One region of the Proteus terrae subsp. cibarius genome, then DNA from elsewhere that is predicted to be linked to it. Evidence: predicted binding sites of a transcription regulator. Region 1 holds the regulator's gene; each other region holds the start of a gene.
The links. The regulator CRP, encoded in region 1, controls carbon source genes, mostly activating them, when cyclic AMP is high. The targets are predictions, from matches to a motif close to ATGTGANNNNNNTCACAT.

Region 1 (4,276 bases):
AGGGGACACTCACAAGAAGCGGTAAGAGATTCAGTTGTACGCTCTATGGACGATTATATTAGCTACATTATTCCTCAATTCTCACGCACCCACATTAACTTCCAACGCGTTCCGACCGTTGATACTTCAAACCCTTTTTCTGCCAAAGCAATCCCCACTCTTGATGAAAGTTTTATTGTTATTCGTTTTCGTGGCTTAACTGATATTGATTTTCCCTATTTACTTGCGATGTTACATGGCTCGTTTATGTCAACAATAAACACTATTGTTGTACCGGGCGGGAAATTAGGATTAGCGATGGAATTAATTATGGCACCATTAGTCAAAAAATTATTAAATGGCGAAAAGATAAGTTAACCAAAATAAAATTTGTCTCTATAAAAATAATATCCCTTAATTAATGGGATATTATTTTTCAAATTAAACTTTATTTTAAAATATCAAAATTAGTCAACATCTTTTATTTCAAATGAATGCGTAATATTGGCTGCTTTTCCTAACATTAAAGAAACAGAACAATATTTTTCTGCGGATAATTGAACTGCTCGTTCTACGATTTTATCCGTTAATTCTTTACCTGAAACAATAAAATGTAAATTGATATCAGTAAATAAACGAGGGGCTTCTTCGCGTCGCTCTGATGTTAATTTCACTTCACAATCAGTCACTTGGTGACGACCTTTACGTAAAATGCTTACGACATCAATAGCGCTACATCCACCCGCAGCAATTAATACCATTTCCATTGGGCTTGGGGCTTTATCACCCGAATTCCCATCCATCATAATCTGATGGCCTGATGAAGATTCGCCGACAAAAGATAAATCTTCAACCCACTTAACTCGCGCTTCCATTTATTTTCCCCCTAAAGATGACAGAAACTAAAAGAGTACATTCTCATAATTCAACTAGCAATTAGCAAATAGGTTTATTATGCTGACTGCGTAAAACGAGACTTAATGCACTAATTGTGTTAAAAACAATATCTGCTTGATGATAGTGGTTAAGATCAATGCATTATTTTCTCATTTATTATAATCTACTCCATATTAACTGACCGTGTTCTCAGGAAGTTAATAGGTAAAGATAGGATTTTTAAGCACGCTGTCTCAAAAGGGAACCTATCCGTTTTGAAAGGCTGCATTTAACGTACAGAGGATAACGCGAATGGTTCTCGGCAAGCCGCAAACAGACCCGACTCTTGAATGGTTTTTGTCACACTGCCATATTCACAAATATCCATCCAAGAGCACGCTGATCCACCAAGGTGAGAAAGCGGAAACACTTTATTATATTGTTAAAGGTTCCGTGGCTGTTCTTATTAAAGATGAAGAAGGAAAAGAAATGATCCTCTCCTACCTAAACCAGGGGGATTTCATCGGTGAACTTGGATTATTTGAAGAAGATCAAGAACGTAGTGCATGGGTTCGAGCAAAAACAGCCTGTGAAGTAGCAGAAATTTCCTATAAAAAATTCCGCCAATTAATTCAGGTTAACCCTGATATTCTGATGCGCCTTTCTGCTCAAATGGCGAACAGATTACAAACAACATCAGAAAAAGTAGGTAACCTTGCTTTCCTTGATGTAACAGGCCGTATTGCACAAACCTTATTAAACTTAGCAAAACAACCCGATGCAATGACACATCCTGATGGCATGCAAATTAAAATTACACGTCAGGAAATTGGTCAAATCGTTGGTTGTTCACGCGAAACTGTAGGCCGTATTCTGAAAATGCTGGAAGATCAAAACTTGATCTCCGCACACGGTAAAACTATCGTCGTTTACGGGACTCGCTAAGTTTTCCCGCTCGAAACAAACAATAGCCCATAACAGGGCTATTGATATACTTTTTGTGAAAACCCCATCCTCGCTGATGGGGTTTTCAGTTGATACTATCCTTTTACAAATTCTGCAATAGCCGCTTTCAATGCCACCATTCCTTCTTGCAGTTCTTCTTGAGTAATAATTAACGACGGTGTAAAACGCATCACATCAGCCCCTGCATTTAACATCATTAAGCCATGTTTAGTAGCAAGACCGAGTAATTCTTTGGCTTTACCTTCATATTGTGGCGCTAATTGCGCTCCTATCAACAAACCTTGTCCACGGATTTGCGAAAAGACATGGTACGTTTGATTGATTGCCGCCAGTTCATCCACAATCCATTGATAGCGCTTTTCTACCCCCTCAAGTACCTCAGGTGTATTAATTAAATCAAATGCGACATTGCCCACTGCACAAGCTAATGGATTGCCACCATAGGTTGTACCATGCGTTCCAACCCCCATTGCGGAAGCTATCTCATATGTTGTTAACATCGCACTAAGTGGAAAACCGCTTCCCAGCGCTTTTGCGGTTGTAATAATGTCTGGTGTCACATCATAGTTCATATAGGCAAACAGTTTACCTGTACGCCCCATACCTGTTTGTACTTCATCAAGAACAAGTAGAGCTTGATGCTTATCACACAGCTCACGTAGCCCTCTCATAAACTCAGGTGTTGCCGCTGTTACGCCACCTTCACCTTGAACTGGCTCTAAAATAACGGCACAAGTGTGGTCATCCATAACCGCTTTAACAGCATCTAAATCATTAAACGGTACATGTACGATATCGGCAGGCTTAGGACCAAAACCATCCGCATATTTAGGTTGTCCACCAACCGATACTGTAAACAGCGTTCTGCCATGAAATGCATTGTGAAAGGCAATAATTTTAGTTTTATAAGGGCTATGACGAGTAATGGCATAATGGCGAGCCAATTTAAATGCGGCTTCATTTGCTTCTGCGCCCGAATTGGCAAAAAAGACACGTTCTGCAAATGTGTTATCTATTAATTTTTGTGCTAAACGTAATGCAGGTTCATTCGTAAAAATATTACTGACGTGCCAAAGTTGCTCACTTTGTTCTTTCAAGGCTTGATTTAGAGCTGGATGAGCATGCCCTAGTGCTAAAACCGCAATACCACCAGCAAAATCGATATACGATTTTCCTTGCTGATCCCAAACACGGCTACCCATCCCTTTGACAGGAATAAATTCTGCGGGTGAATAAATTGGCAACATTACTTGATCGTATGTTGCCCTATTGATGCTTTGATTTGTCATTACCCCACCTGATCGTTATCCATATTCAATATGAAAATATAATCACCAAATATGAATAAAAAATCAAATGTGGTTTTGTATAAAAAGACGTTATTTCGCTATTTAAATGCTATCCATTTAATATTTAAGGAAATTATTTAATAGCTCATGTCCTTGTTCACTTAAAATACTTTCCGGGTGAAATTGAACCCCTTCAATTGGCAGTGTACGATGGCGAATTCCCATAATTTCATCAACATTTCCATCATGTTGGCTCCATGCCGTCACTTCAAAAGGTACTGGTAATGTTGTCGCGTCAATCACCAAAGAGTGGTAACGCGTCACACTTAAAGGTCTATTAAGTCCCTTAAAAACACCTTGTTGATTATGATGTATTAATGAATTTTTACCATGCATCACTTCTCGTGCTCTGATAACCGATGCACCGAAAGCTTGCCCTATCGCTTGATGTCCAAGACAAACCCCAAGAATAGGAATTTCACCGGCAAACCGCTGTATAGCCTCAAGAGAGATCCCTGCTTCATCAGGAGTACAAGGTCCTGGCGAGATAACAAGATGTGCTGGCATCATCTTTTCTATCTCTTTAAGTCCGATCTCATCGTTACGCTTAACAACAACCTCAGCACCCAATTCACAGAAATACTGATAGAGGTTGTAGGTAAACGAGTCGTAATTATCAATAAGTAACAGCATATTAGCCTATCCGACTGATTTTCTTATCATTATCTATTTTATTACTATTTTAAAGCGAGTGTAGATTTGCCAAAATAGTTCGTTGTTTAACCGACTTGGGTACAACAAAGCCGATTATCATAGCACAGGTATAAAATATGAATAGTAAGCAAGAAAACCTGCTGATTTATTGCGCAATAACAAGAATGACGGTAATTGATGATGAATAGAGTGATTAATAGCGTAGTGAATACTTATTGCAGGAGATCACACGAAAAAAGGAAGGATAAAAAATATTTTTTTCGTACTAAAAAACCCGGAATGAAAACACTCATTCCGGTTTATATGCATTTTATCTTATTAGAATAAGTAGATATCCTATCCTAATAATGCGTTTATTGTTTTACGACTTCCGCAGATAAAATAGTAACCGTTTTTACTGGCACATTTTGGTAAGGCCCTATGTTACGAGTTGGAGTTTGTGAAATTTTATC
Region 2 (4,276 bases), 1.5 Mb from region 1:
AAGCTAATAATTTCTCAATTTTAGCAGCAGTACGGTCACCCGGTGCTGAAAGTTCTAAATGGTCGGCAATTTCTGCATAACGACGGCGTGCTTGAGGGCGGTCGTATTGGCTAAATGCAGTTTGTTTGGTTGGGTTGTCATTAGCGTTATAACGAATAACGTTTGAAATTAATAACGCATTAGCTAAACCGTGAGGAATATGGAACTCAGAGCCTAATTTATGCGCCATTGAGTGACAAACACCCAAGAATGCGTTAGCAAAAGCGATACCTGCAATAGTTGCTGCGTTATGAACACGCTCACGAGCAACAGGGTTTTTAGCACCTTCATGATAACTTGCAGGCAGATATTCTTTCAGTAATTTTAATGCTTGCAGTGCTTGTCCATCAGAATATTCGTTTGCTAATACAGAAACGTAAGCTTCTAATGCGTGAGTTACAGCATCTAAACCACCAAATGCACACAGAGATTTAGGCATATTCATAACAAGGTTTGCATCAACGATAGCCATATCTGGTGTTAATGCATAGTCTGCTAATGGGTATTTCTGACCTGTTTCATCATCAGTTACTACTGCAAATGGTGTTACTTCAGAACCAGTACCTGATGTTGTTGTGATAGCAACCATCTGTGCTTTCACACCCATTTTCGGGAATTTGTAAATACGTTTACGGATATCCATAAAGCGTAATGCTAATTCTTCGAAGTGAGTTTCTGGATGTTCATACATAACCCACATGATTTTTGCAGCATCCATTGGTGAACCACCACCTAATGCGATGATCACATCAGGTTTAAAGCTGTTCATCTGTTCCGCGCCTTTACGCACAACGCTTAATGTTGGATCTGCTTCAACTTCAAAGAAAACTTCTGTTTCAACACCAAATTTTTTCAGTACACGAGTGACTTCATCAACATAACCATTGTTGAATAAGAAACCATCGGTCACGATAAAGGCACGTTTTTTACCATCAGTCGCAATCTCTTCCAGTGCGATAGGTAAACAACCACGGCGGAAGTAAATAGATTTAGGAAGTTTATGCCACAACATATTTTCTGCTCTTTTCGCCACGGTTTTAGTGTTGATAAGGTGTTTTGGCCCTACGTTTTCAGAAATGGAGTTACCACCCCATGAACCACAACCTAATGTTAGAGAAGGAGCAAGTTTAAAGTTGTATAAGTCACCAATACCACCTTGAGATGCTGGAGTATTGATTAAAATACGAGATGTTTTCATCTTGTCGCCGAAGTAGGCAACATGTTCAGGGCAGTTATCTTGGTCTGTATATAAGCATGAAGTATGACCGATACCACCCATCTCAACTAATTTTTCAGCTTTTAGTACTGCATCTTCAAATGATTGAGCATGATACATTGCTAATAGTGGAGATAATTTCTCGTGAGCAAACGGCTCAGCTTCGGTTGTTTCTTTTACTTCACCAATTAAAATTTTGGTATTTACGGGTACTTCAATGCCGGCCATTTCAGCAATTTTTGTTGCAGGTTGGCCCACAATAGCTGCGTTTAAGTTACCGTCTTTTAAGATGATATCTTGAACAGCTTTTAATTCTTTACCTGTCAGCATGTAACCGCCGTGAGTAGAGAAACGTTCACGAACTTGTTTATAAATGCTGTCAACAACGATAACGGATTGCTCTGACGCACAAATTACGCCGTTATCGAAAGTTTTCGACATTAAGATTGAAGCCACTGCACGTTTGATATCAGCAGAGTCATCAATAACAACTGGCGTATTACCTGCGCCAACACCGATAGCTGGTTTACCAGAACTATACGCTGCTTTAACCATGCCTGGACCACCTGTCGCTAAGATCAGGTTAATATCATCATGGTGCATTAATGCGTTAGATAGAGCGACTGAAGGCTCATCAATCCAACCGATAATATCTTTTGGTGCGCCTGCTGCGATAGCCGCATTTAAGACGATTTCAGCAGCACGGTTTGTCGCTTCTTTTGCACGAGGGTGTGGAGAGAAGATAATACCATTACGTGTTTTTAAGCTAATTAATGCTTTAAAAATCGCAGTAGAAGTTGGGTTAGTTGTTGGTACGATACCACAGATGATCCCAATAGGTTCAGCGATGGTTATTGTGCCGTAAGTCAGATCTTCAGATAAGATCCCGCAGGTTTTTTCGTCTTTATACGCATTGTAGATATACTCAGAAGCAAAGTGGTTTTTAATTACTTTATCTTCAACGATACCCATACCAGACTCTTTAACAGCCAATTTTGCAAGGGGAATACGGGCATCAGCGGCAGCTAATGCAGCTGCACGGAAAATAGCATCAACTTGTTCTTGAGAGAAGTTAGCAAATTCACGTTGAGCTTTTTTTACACGAGCAACCAAATCATTGAGTTCAGTAACGTTAGTTACAGACATAAAGAGACTCCTGATAAAATGTTAAATTTTTTAAGCAAATTAGCCGTTTTCATCACATGTAATAAGAATAGCCTAGATAGATGATAATGTGCTTATTTCAGTAATAATTATTAGAGGGCATAATTTGCTTAAAAAACTTAAAAAAAACAATAATAAAGGTAAATATATTTTCGAAGTAACCCTCTTTTTTCGAATGATAACAGCTTACCATCTTTCTAATTAATTAACGTGATATATATCACAAAATTAGCAAGCTGACACCTTTCAGCATGGCTATTTATGAGAATGATTCTTATATGTGATAAATGTTCAACGATTTTTTTGTCGTATAGTTTATTTCGATATAAAATTAAACCACTAGGTTTTGATCGGTTTACAAGAGAATATTTTAGGTAAAAACTTGTTAACTAATAGAATTAACTGGTTTATTGATTTAAAGTAACGCGCATTTTTTGGAGTTACTCTATCTTTTATAGAATAATTCGCATGTTTATTAGCCAAGAAGGGGCTTTTCATGGGGTCACTGCTGGATTTATCCGGTTATATTAAATTTTTTGTCGGTCTTTTTGCGATTGTAAACCCAATTGGTATTTTGCCTGTCTTTATCAGTATGACGAGTTATCAAACTGATGCAGGGCGTAACAAAACAAACTTAATTGCGAATGGCTCCGTTGCGATTATTTTAGTTTCTTCTCTGTTAATCGGTGATTCTATACTGAGTATTTTCGGTATTTCTATCGACTCGTTTCGTATAGCAGGGGGAATGCTGATTGTTACTATTGCGATGACCATGATAAATGGACGTTTAGGAGAAGATAAACAAAACAATCAGGAACGAAACGAATCGGCAGTACGTAGTAGTGTTGCTGTTGTGCCTTTAGCATTACCATTAATGGCCGGACCTGGAGCAATCAGTTCTTGTATTGTGTGGAGTTCTCGTTGGGAAGGTTTTACTAACTTTTTAGGATTAGCCGCAACCAGCATCTTTTTTGCATTTTGTTGTTGGTTACTGTTTCGCAGCGCAACACTATTAGTGAAATATTTAGGGCAAACCGGCATTAACGTGGTTACTCGTATAATGGGCTTATTATTAATGTCGTTAGGTATTGAATTTATTGTGACCGGATTACGTTCTATTTTCCCGGGCTTATTAGTTTAAACACAGCGCAGAACAATTAAAAAACGGTACGACTAAACAGTACTATTAAAAACGAGCAGTATTAATAACGTAATGCTGCTCGGTTCTTTTCTTTTATTCTCTTTTATTTCAATCAAGACGATGTATCCCTTTTGATAACGCATCTCGATCGTAATGTTGTGTTAATTCACCATTTTCCATTAATGCAGCTCGATCCGACATATGTGCGATAACATCTGCATCATGGCTGACAAGTAAATAAGTCATATTATGCTGTTTTTTCAGTGTGTTAAGCAGATTTAAGATCTCGGCTTGTACTGACATATCTAGCGCTGAAGTTGGTTCATCTAAAAGTAATAGTTGAGGTTGTAATAAAAGGGCTCTTGCAATGGCGACACGTTGACGTTGTCCACCTGAAAGTTGATGTGGATAACGACTCGTCACATCGGCAGGCAAACCAACTTGGGTTAATGCTTGCTCAATTGTCTCTTTATCAAAAGGAATTTGGTGGATTTTTAAAGGCTCAGAGAACGCTCGCTCAATACGGTGTTGAGGGTGTAAAGAGGCGTAGGGATCTTGAAACACCATTTGTATATTACGGCGCAAAGCTCCTTGAAAACGTTGTTGAGGTTTAATTTTTTGCCCTAAAAGCGATATATCACCTTGCCAATGAGGCAATAATCCTGCGATCACGCGCAACACAGTCGATTTTCCACAGCCAGAACGACCAATTAAGC
Region 3 (4,276 bases), 1.0 Mb from region 1:
ATATGCACCTGCTGAACGTGACCCTATTAGCTGGCACGCTGTACCTAAGTTTGATCCACAAGCAGGTACATTACCTAAAAGCCCTAATGCACGACCTACATTTTCTAAAATTTTTGGTGACTGGTTATGTGAAGAAGCCTCAACCGATCCAAAACTCATGGCAATTACCCCTGCTATGCGTGAAGGCTCTGGTATGGTACGTTTCTCAAAAGAATACCCATCACAATACTTTGATGTTGCGATCGCAGAACAACACGCTGTTACCTTTGCTGCGGGTTTAGCAATTGGTGGTTATAAGCCTATCGTTGCTATCTACTCAACATTCTTACAACGTGCTTATGACCAAGTGATCCACGATATTGCCATTCAAAAATTGCCTGTTTTATTTGCTATTGATCGTGGTGGTATTGTGGGAGCAGATGGTCAAACTCACCAAGGTGCTTTTGATCTCTCATTCTTACGCTGTATTCCTAATATGGTCATTATGGCACCAAGTGATGAAAATGAGTGTCGCCAAATGCTTCACACCGGTTATCACTATCAAGATGGCCCTGTTGCAGTACGTTACCCAAGGGGCTCGAGTATTGGTGCGCAATTACAGCCACTCAGCCCACTGCCTATAGGTAAAGGTATTATTCGTCGCCAAGGTAAAGGCATTGCTATTCTAAACTTTGGTACATTACTACCTGAAGCGTTAGAAGTAGCTGAAAAACTTGATGCAACTGTGGCTGATATGCGTTTTATCAAACCTCTTGATAAATCCCTTATCCTTTCTCTGGCAGAACAGCATAATATGTTGGTAACACTAGAAGAGAATGCCATTATGGGTGGCGCAGGCAGCGGTGTTAATGAGTTATTGATGCAAGAGCGTTGCTTAGTACCTGTCTTAAACTTAGGTATACCTGATCTATTTGTACCACAAGGTGGACAAGAAGAAATCAGAACTGACTTAGGATTAGATGCTGAAGGTATTGAAAAATCAATTAAAGCCTATCAAGCTAACTGATTGAATTTAAATAATTAAAAAACCTCTCCTAATTAACTATAGGAGAGGTTAATGTATTTTTCAGACCGAAGTTTACCTACTTTTATATACTGGTTTACACTTTCACACCTCATATTTTCCCATCCATTATAATCTTGTCTGTTATCACATTTTTATGAAACTCATTGAAAACAACCACTTTCCTCATTGAATCCATTCAGCGTTAATTTATTCAATCAGTTAGATTTTTCTTTCTTTTTGTTTACCAACGAAACGTTTCGATCATGCTCACAATATGAATAAATCAAACTTGTTTTCCCACCTTTCTTTTCTACTATGTAGACAGCGAAACGTTTCGCTGAGGAGGAAATATGAAAAAAGGTGTATTACTTAATAGTCCTATTTCGAGTGTAATTTCACGTTTAGGACACACTGACAAAATCACTATTGCAGATGCCGGATTACCTATTCCCTCCTCTGTTGAACGTATTGATCTTGCGCTCACTCAGGGTATTCCGGACTTTATGTCCGTGTTGCAAACAATCACTCATGAGATGCAAGTTGAAGCCGTGATGCTGGCGGAAGAAATTAAAACCATCAATCCCTCTCTTTTTAATGAAATCCTTTCTTATCTCTATTTATTAGAGCAAGAGCAGAAGAAGTCTATTCAAATAATGTATGTTTCACATGAAGGATTCAAAAAGCAACTTACTGAAAATAAAGCTGTTATTAGAACCGGTGAATGTACGCCTTATGCCAATATTGTGTTGTTTTCTGGCGTGACTTTTTGAGGACAATATGGAACCTTTACTTGAACTTAAAGATATTGATAAGTCATTCCCCGGTGTAAAAGCACTATCAGGCGCGACGTTACGAATTTATCCAGGTCGAGTGATGGCTTTAGTCGGTGAAAATGGTGCAGGAAAATCAACACTGATGAAAGTACTCACAGGGATCTATAAAAAAGATGCCGGCGAAGTGATTTATCAAGGTGAAAGTTGTACTTTTAATGGCCCTAAATCTTCTCAAGAAGCAGGGATAGGTATTATTCACCAAGAGCTTAACCTTATTCCTGAATTAACCATCGCAGAGAATATTTTCTTAGGTCGTGAGTTTACCCGTGCTTTTGGCGCTATCGACTGGAAGAAAATGTATGCAGAGGCTGATAAGTTATTAGCTCGATTAAATCTCGCTTACAGCAGTCACCGTTTAGTGTCTGAATTATCGATTGGTGATCAGCAAATGGTAGAAATTGCCAAGGTGCTTAGTTTTGGTTCCAAAGTCATTATTATGGATGAACCAACAGACGCATTAACTGACACTGAAACTGAATCGCTATTTAGTGTTATTCGTGAACTAAGAGATCAAGGTTGCGGTATTGTTTATATCTCACATCGTTTAAAAGAGATCTTTGAAGTTTGCGATGACGTGACTGTACTGCGAGACGGACAGTTTATTGGTGAAAAAACTGTCGCCTCATTAAAAGAAGACACTCTGATTGAAATGATGGTTGGTCGTAAGTTAGAAGACCAATACCCTCGTATTAATATCCCTCAAGGTAAAACCAAACTCAACGTCATAAACCTCAGTGGCGAAGATGTTCATGATGTCAGTTTCTCATTACATGAAAGCGAAATTCTTGGTATTTCAGGCTTAATGGGTGCTGGTCGTACTGAATTAATGAAAATTATCTACGGCGCATTACCCAAGACCAATGGTACCGTTGAGTTAGATGGTAAACCCTGCCAAATCAAAAAACCTGCTGAAGGTTTAGAACAAGGCATTGTTTACATCTCTGAAGATAGAAAGCGTGATGGTTTAGTGCTCGGTATGTCAGTGAAAGAAAATATGTCGCTAACTGCGCTACGCTATTTTAGCCGCGGTATGGGTGTGCTTAATCATAAAGAAGAACAACTCACTGTTGGCGATTTTATTAAATTATTCAATATAAAAACCCCTTCAATGGATCAAACCATTGGTTTCTTATCAGGGGGAAATCAACAAAAAGTGGCTATCGCAAGAGGCCTAATGACTCGCCCTAAAGTACTTATTCTTGATGAACCCACTCGAGGCGTTGATGTGGGCGCTAAAAAAGAAATTTATCAGCTAATTAATAAATTTAAACAAGAAGGATTAAGCATCATCTTAATTTCTTCTGAAATGCCTGAGGTAATGGGAATGAGTGACCGTATTTTGGTTATGCATGAAGGTCGTATTAGTGGTGAGTTCTCCGCTCACAATGTCACACAAGAAATGCTAATGGCGGCGGCTGTTGGTAAACAATATGACGCTAAAGTAGGAGTTTGATATGAGCACGAATTCAATTCCAGCGTCAAAACGTTGGTTCTCAAAAGCATGGCTATTAGAGCAAAAATCACTGATTGCTCTGCTTATCCTGATTGTCGTCGTTTCCACACTCAGTCCTAATTTTTTTACCTTAAATAATATTTTCAACATTCTCCAACAAACATCGGTTAACGCCATTATGGCAGTTGGGATGACTCTAGTTATTTTGACATCCGGCATCGACCTCTCTGTAGGTTCATTGCTTGCATTAACCGGTGCTGTTGCTGCTTCTATGGTAGGTGCTGATGTTAATGCACTTGTTGCTGTTGTTGGAGCATTGGCCTTAGGTGCAGCTATTGGTGGTGTAACAGGAATTATCGTTGCTAAAGGTAAAGTTCAAGCCTTTATTGCTACGCTAGTCATGATGTTATTACTGCGTGGCGTTACCCGCGTCTATACCGACGGTAGCCCAATTAATACAGGCTTTAGCGATAATGCCGATCTGTTTAGCTGGTTTGGTATTGGTCGCCCATTTGGTATTCCAACCCCAATCTGGCTCATGATGATCGTCTTTTTGAGCGCATGGTATTTATTACATCATACCCGTTTAGGCCGTTATATTTATGCGCTTGGGGGTAATGAATCAGCAACACGTTTATCGGGTATTAGTGTCGATAAAATCAAAATCATTGTTTATGCACTGTGCGGTTTATTAGCAGCACTTGCCAGTATCATTGAAGTTGCTCGTCTTTCATCAGCACAACCCATGGCAGGTAATGGTTATGAGCTAGATGCTATTGCCGCAGTTGTTTTGGGTGGGACCAGTCTTGCTGGTGGTAAAGGTCGTATTATCGGTACATTAATTGGTGCGCTTATTCTAGGTTTCTTAAATAATGCACTGAATTTATTAGGAATATCATCAAACTATCAAATGATAGTAAAAGCGGTGGTCATCTTACTTGCTGTTTTGGTAGATAACAAAAAATAACTCTCTATTCTCTTAAT
Region 4 (4,276 bases), 760 kb from region 1:
ATAGACTCAACACCTTGCTCATTCAGCGTATTGCTTGCAAATTGTGGCTGAAAATCTAAGAAGCCTTCAATTCCAACAACCGCCAATTTTTTCCACGGCAGTGCTTGGTCAACACCATGAGTGGGTACACGTTTTGGGCTCATCCAACTCATACGTGAACGCCCAACAGGTGTAATACGATAATGGTTTTCATCGCCACTACCTTGATACTCAAGGCCTTTTGTACTTTCCAGTAATGCTTGAGCCTGTTCAATTAAAGTTGAAACTTGCGTTTCACCCATACGACTATAAGGATGTTTAGGGGCAAGTTCAGCCAATGTTGCTAAGGCTTTCTTCGGCTGAGTCACTAATGAACCATCAGGAAGATGAGTTAATAGATCCAACGAACCCGATGAAAAATGTAGTGCGCTTTGACCATTGCTGATAATTGCGCAAGACTTACCGGCTTCAGCAAGACGAATACCTGCGGTTAAACCTGCAAGTCCGCTACCTATAATGATGACGTCAAATTTCATTATCTGCCTCCGCTGAAGCTGTTTTTTCAATCATATCAGCATCTAAACCACATAAACCTTGGTAAACCCAACTGGTGAATTCACTTTCACGTAATGCATTACCCCAAGCGATTGGTCGAATACCTTTCCAACGCTCATTTAAGAAATGAGCAAGCTGTTGTTCTGACTCGTGAGGAGTAGTAACTTGTAAACGGTTTAATAAACCCGCTGCACGACAAGCACAAAGTTCACCTTGGCATGTTCCCATACCCACACGAGTACGGCGACGTAAATCAAGTAAATTGTTGACTGTTAAAGAGTTAACTGCATATCGAACTTCCCCCGCAGTAACAGCTTCACATTCACAAACTAAACTCTTATCGCTACGCTCATTGCTCAATAATTTATTAGCTAAATCACCATGACGATAAACTGCAGAACCACGAATTGGCGCAGGTAATGAAACGACGCTACGTAATGCTTGTTCTGCTGACTGACGAGAGCCCGGTAAGGCTTCTTCTGCTGTGGTACATTTTGCAGAAACATTTAATTTTTCGCAGATTTTATCTGTTGCCCATTCAGCCATTAAACGGTAAGTCATTAATTTACCGCCAGTAATAGTAATGAAGCCTTCTAATCCATCACGTTGCGCATGGTCGAGTAAAACAATACCCCGACTCACATTACGACCAGATGGATCATCATCACTTGCCACTAAAGGACGCACACCTGCATAAGCACGTAAAATTCGAGTTTGAGCCAGTTTTGGCGCTAACATTGAACCTTCACGGATAAGAATATCGACTTCTTCAGGAGTGACATACATATTGTCAATTTCATCGTAAGGTACTCGTGTTGATGTTGTACCAATCAATGAAATGGTGTCGCCAGGAACTAAAATATCGGCATCCGCAGGTTTACGACAACGGTTGATCACCATATTGTTAATACGATGACCTAAAATCAGTAATGCACCTTTGGCTGGGAACATACGAACTTTTAACTCGCCATACTCAGCGATTTTTTGTCCCCAAATCCCCCCAGCATTCGCCACTATTTGCGCGCGAATTTCATACAGTTTTTTCGCTTGATGATCGTAAACTTTCACGCCTTTAACACGGTCACCTTCACGAATAAGTCCAACGACTTCATGATAAGTCAGTACTTGAGCGCCATGTTCGCGGGCATCTAACATATTTGCGGCCGTTAAACGGAAAGGATCAACTGTGCCATCAGGAACTTTAACCGCACCGATTAAATTAGGGTTAACAGAAGGCTCTAAGCGAATAGCTTCTTCGGGTGAAATCGCTTGAGCATCAATCCCTGCAGCTTGGCAAGATTGAATAAAGGTCTGTTGAAACTCTAAAGAATCTTCAGGAAGGGTAATAAAAAGGCCATCCGTTTTTTCAACACAATGACGAGCGACCCGTTTTAAAATCATGTTTTCTTCAATACACTCACGCGCTGACTCTGGGTCTGTTACTGCATAACGCGCACCACTGTGTAACAATCCATGATTTCGACCGGTTGCACCGGTTGCAATATCATGTCTTTCTAGCAGGACGCAACGTAATCCACGGCGTGCACAGTCTCTTGCCATGCCCGCACCAGTTGCTCCCCCGCCAATAATAATGACATCAGTTTCTGTCACTGGTGAACCGCTCATCATAGAGATGCCCTCTCACATTACATTCAGCAAACGCTTATTTATTCTTTAGCGTTAATTATAGTGTATAAGATACACAAAAAATGTGGTTAATGTTTGATAATGAGCAAAAACGAAAGAGAAACGCTCACGAGTGAAAGATTAAAACCACATATGTGACACCAATCACAAATTATTTAACAAAAAGTATTTGATAAAGTTAACATATCACTCAAAATTGCACATCTTGAAAAATTATTCGACAACTGAGTAATACCTCACAGTAAATTTGATTGTATAAGTTTACTATTAAGTTCGTTAAAGAAAATTTTTTGATAACTTCACTGTTCGTTTTGTCATTATTTAATATCAACATATTAAAATAAAAGCCATCGGAGGCTAATATGTTAAGTCTGTTTAGACCTGCGCCACATAAAGCGCGTTTGCCAAAAGAGCAGATAGATCCCGTCTATCGTCGTTTACGTTGGCAGATCTTTATGGGGATTTTCTTCGGTTACGCTGCTTATTATTTAGTAAGAAAAAACTTTGCGTTAGCAATGCCTTACCTTGTAGAAGAAGGGTTCTCTAAAGGTGACCTAGGTTTTGCGTTATCAGGGATCTCAATTGCTTATGGTTTCTCTAAGTTTATTATGGGATCGTTCTCTGACCGCGCTAACCCACGTTATTTCTTACCTGCAGGTCTTATTTTAGCGTCTTTAGTGATGCTAGTTATGGGCTTTGTGCCATGGGCAACTTCGAGCATTATGATTATGTTCGTTCTGTTGTTCCTTTGTGGTTGGTTCCAGGGTATGGGTTGGCCTCCTTGTGGACGTACCATGGTTCACTGGTGGTCACAGAAAGAACGTGGCGGTATCGTTTCTATCTGGAACTGTGCGCATAACGTCGGCGGTGGTTTACCTCCATTACTGTTCTTATTAGGTATGGCGTGGTTTAACGACTGGAAAGCAGCGTTATACATGCCTGCATTTGCAGCAATCTTAGTTGCTATGATTGCATTCGCATTAATGCGCGATACCCCTCAATCTTGTGGTTTACCTTCAATCGAAGAGTACAAAAACGACTACCCACCTGATTATAAAGAAACTGACGAACAAGAACTGACTGCAAAAGAAATCTTTATGAAGTATGTGTTCCCTAACAAACTTCTGTGGATGATTGCAATTGCGAACGTGTTCGTTTACTTACTACGCTACGGCGTGCTGGACTGGTCACCAACTTATCTGCGTGAAGTAAAACACTTCGCAATGGATAAATCATCATGGGCTTACTTCTTATACGAATACGCAGGTATTCCGGGCACACTGCTGTGTGGTTGGATGTCGGATAAAGTGTTCAAAGGTAACCGTGGTGCAACTGGCGTGTTCTTCATGACCTTAGTGACTATCGCAACTATCGTATTCTGGATGAACCCAGCGGGTAACCCGAATGTTGATATGGCGTGTATGTTAATCATCGGTTTCTTAATCTACGGTCCTGTTATGTTGATTGGTCTGCATGCTCTTGAGCTTGCACCGAAAAAAGCAGCAGGTACAGCAGCAGGCTTTACCGGTTTATTCGGTTACTTAGGTGGTTCTGTTGCGGCGAGTGCTATCGTAGGTTACACAGTTGACTACTTCGGCTGGGATGGTGGCTTTATGGTCATGATCGGCGGTAGCGCACTGTCTGTTGTATTATTACTTATCGTGATGATTACTGAAACCAAACACAAACGTGAAATGCTTCAGAAGTACGAATAATCGTTAACTGATTATTTATGAAATTAGTTAAATCTCATCTCTAAAAACCAAGCCACATCAACTGTTTTGATGTGGCTTTTTTATTGCCAACTGTACATAACTTTATTGTACGTAGAATTAAAATGGAGCAGCTTTATGAGTACATCTTTTAGAATAAAACCGTTAGTTGCAGGCGTTCTTTTAACTCTATCTTTAAGTGCAATCGCACAAGCGGCAAGTGATAAGGTCGTTATCGCTCACCGTGGTGCAAGTGGTTATTTGCCTGAACATACGCTTCCTGCCAAAGCATTAGCTTATGCCCAAGGTGCAGATTATCTAGAGCAAGACTTGGTGATGACCAAAGACAACGAATTAGTTGTTTTACATGACCACTATCTTGA

Region 2: a site for CRP is predicted at 2,628-2,645, ahead of adhE (bifunctional acetaldehyde-CoA/alcohol dehydrogenase). Genes of this name have one in related genera too.
Region 3: a site for CRP is predicted at 1,262-1,279, ahead of rbsD (D-ribose pyranase). Genes of this name have one in related genera too.
Region 4: a site for CRP is predicted at 2,349-2,366, ahead of glpT (glycerol-3-phosphate transporter). Genes of this name have one in related genera too.

Annotation. Positions count from the first base shown of each region.
Region 1 is NZ_CP047349.1:3,624,433-3,628,708, forward strand. Features, by position in the region: gene GTH25_RS16605 (phosphoribulokinase) at 1-357, shown strand, start outside; gene GTH25_RS16610 (OsmC family protein) at 447-854, opposite strand; gene crp (cAMP-activated global transcriptional regulator CRP) at 1,168-1,800, shown strand; gene argD (bifunctional acetylornithine/succinyldiaminopimelate transaminase) at 1,896-3,110, opposite strand; gene GTH25_RS16625 (aminodeoxychorismate synthase component II) at 3,228-3,803, opposite strand; gene ppiA (peptidylprolyl isomerase A) at 4,178-4,276, opposite strand, start outside.
Region 2 is NZ_CP047349.1:2,102,458-2,106,733, reverse strand. Features, by position in the region: gene adhE (bifunctional acetaldehyde-CoA/alcohol dehydrogenase) at 1-2,401, opposite strand, end outside; gene GTH25_RS09840 (YchE family NAAT transporter) at 2,916-3,560, shown strand; gene GTH25_RS09835 (ABC transporter ATP-binding protein) at 3,669-4,276, opposite strand, start outside.
Region 3 is NZ_CP047349.1:694,889-699,164, reverse strand. Features, by position in the region: gene dxs (1-deoxy-D-xylulose-5-phosphate synthase) at 1-1,006, shown strand, start outside; gene rbsD (D-ribose pyranase) at 1,357-1,776, shown strand; gene rbsA (ribose ABC transporter ATP-binding protein RbsA) at 1,784-3,292, shown strand; gene rbsC (ribose ABC transporter permease) at 3,294-4,259, shown strand.
Region 4 is NZ_CP047349.1:444,004-448,279, reverse strand. Features, by position in the region: gene glpB (glycerol-3-phosphate dehydrogenase subunit GlpB) at 1-515, opposite strand, end outside; gene glpA (anaerobic glycerol-3-phosphate dehydrogenase subunit A) at 505-2,163, opposite strand; gene glpT (glycerol-3-phosphate transporter) at 2,544-3,896, shown strand; gene glpQ (glycerophosphodiester phosphodiesterase) at 4,032-4,276, shown strand, end outside.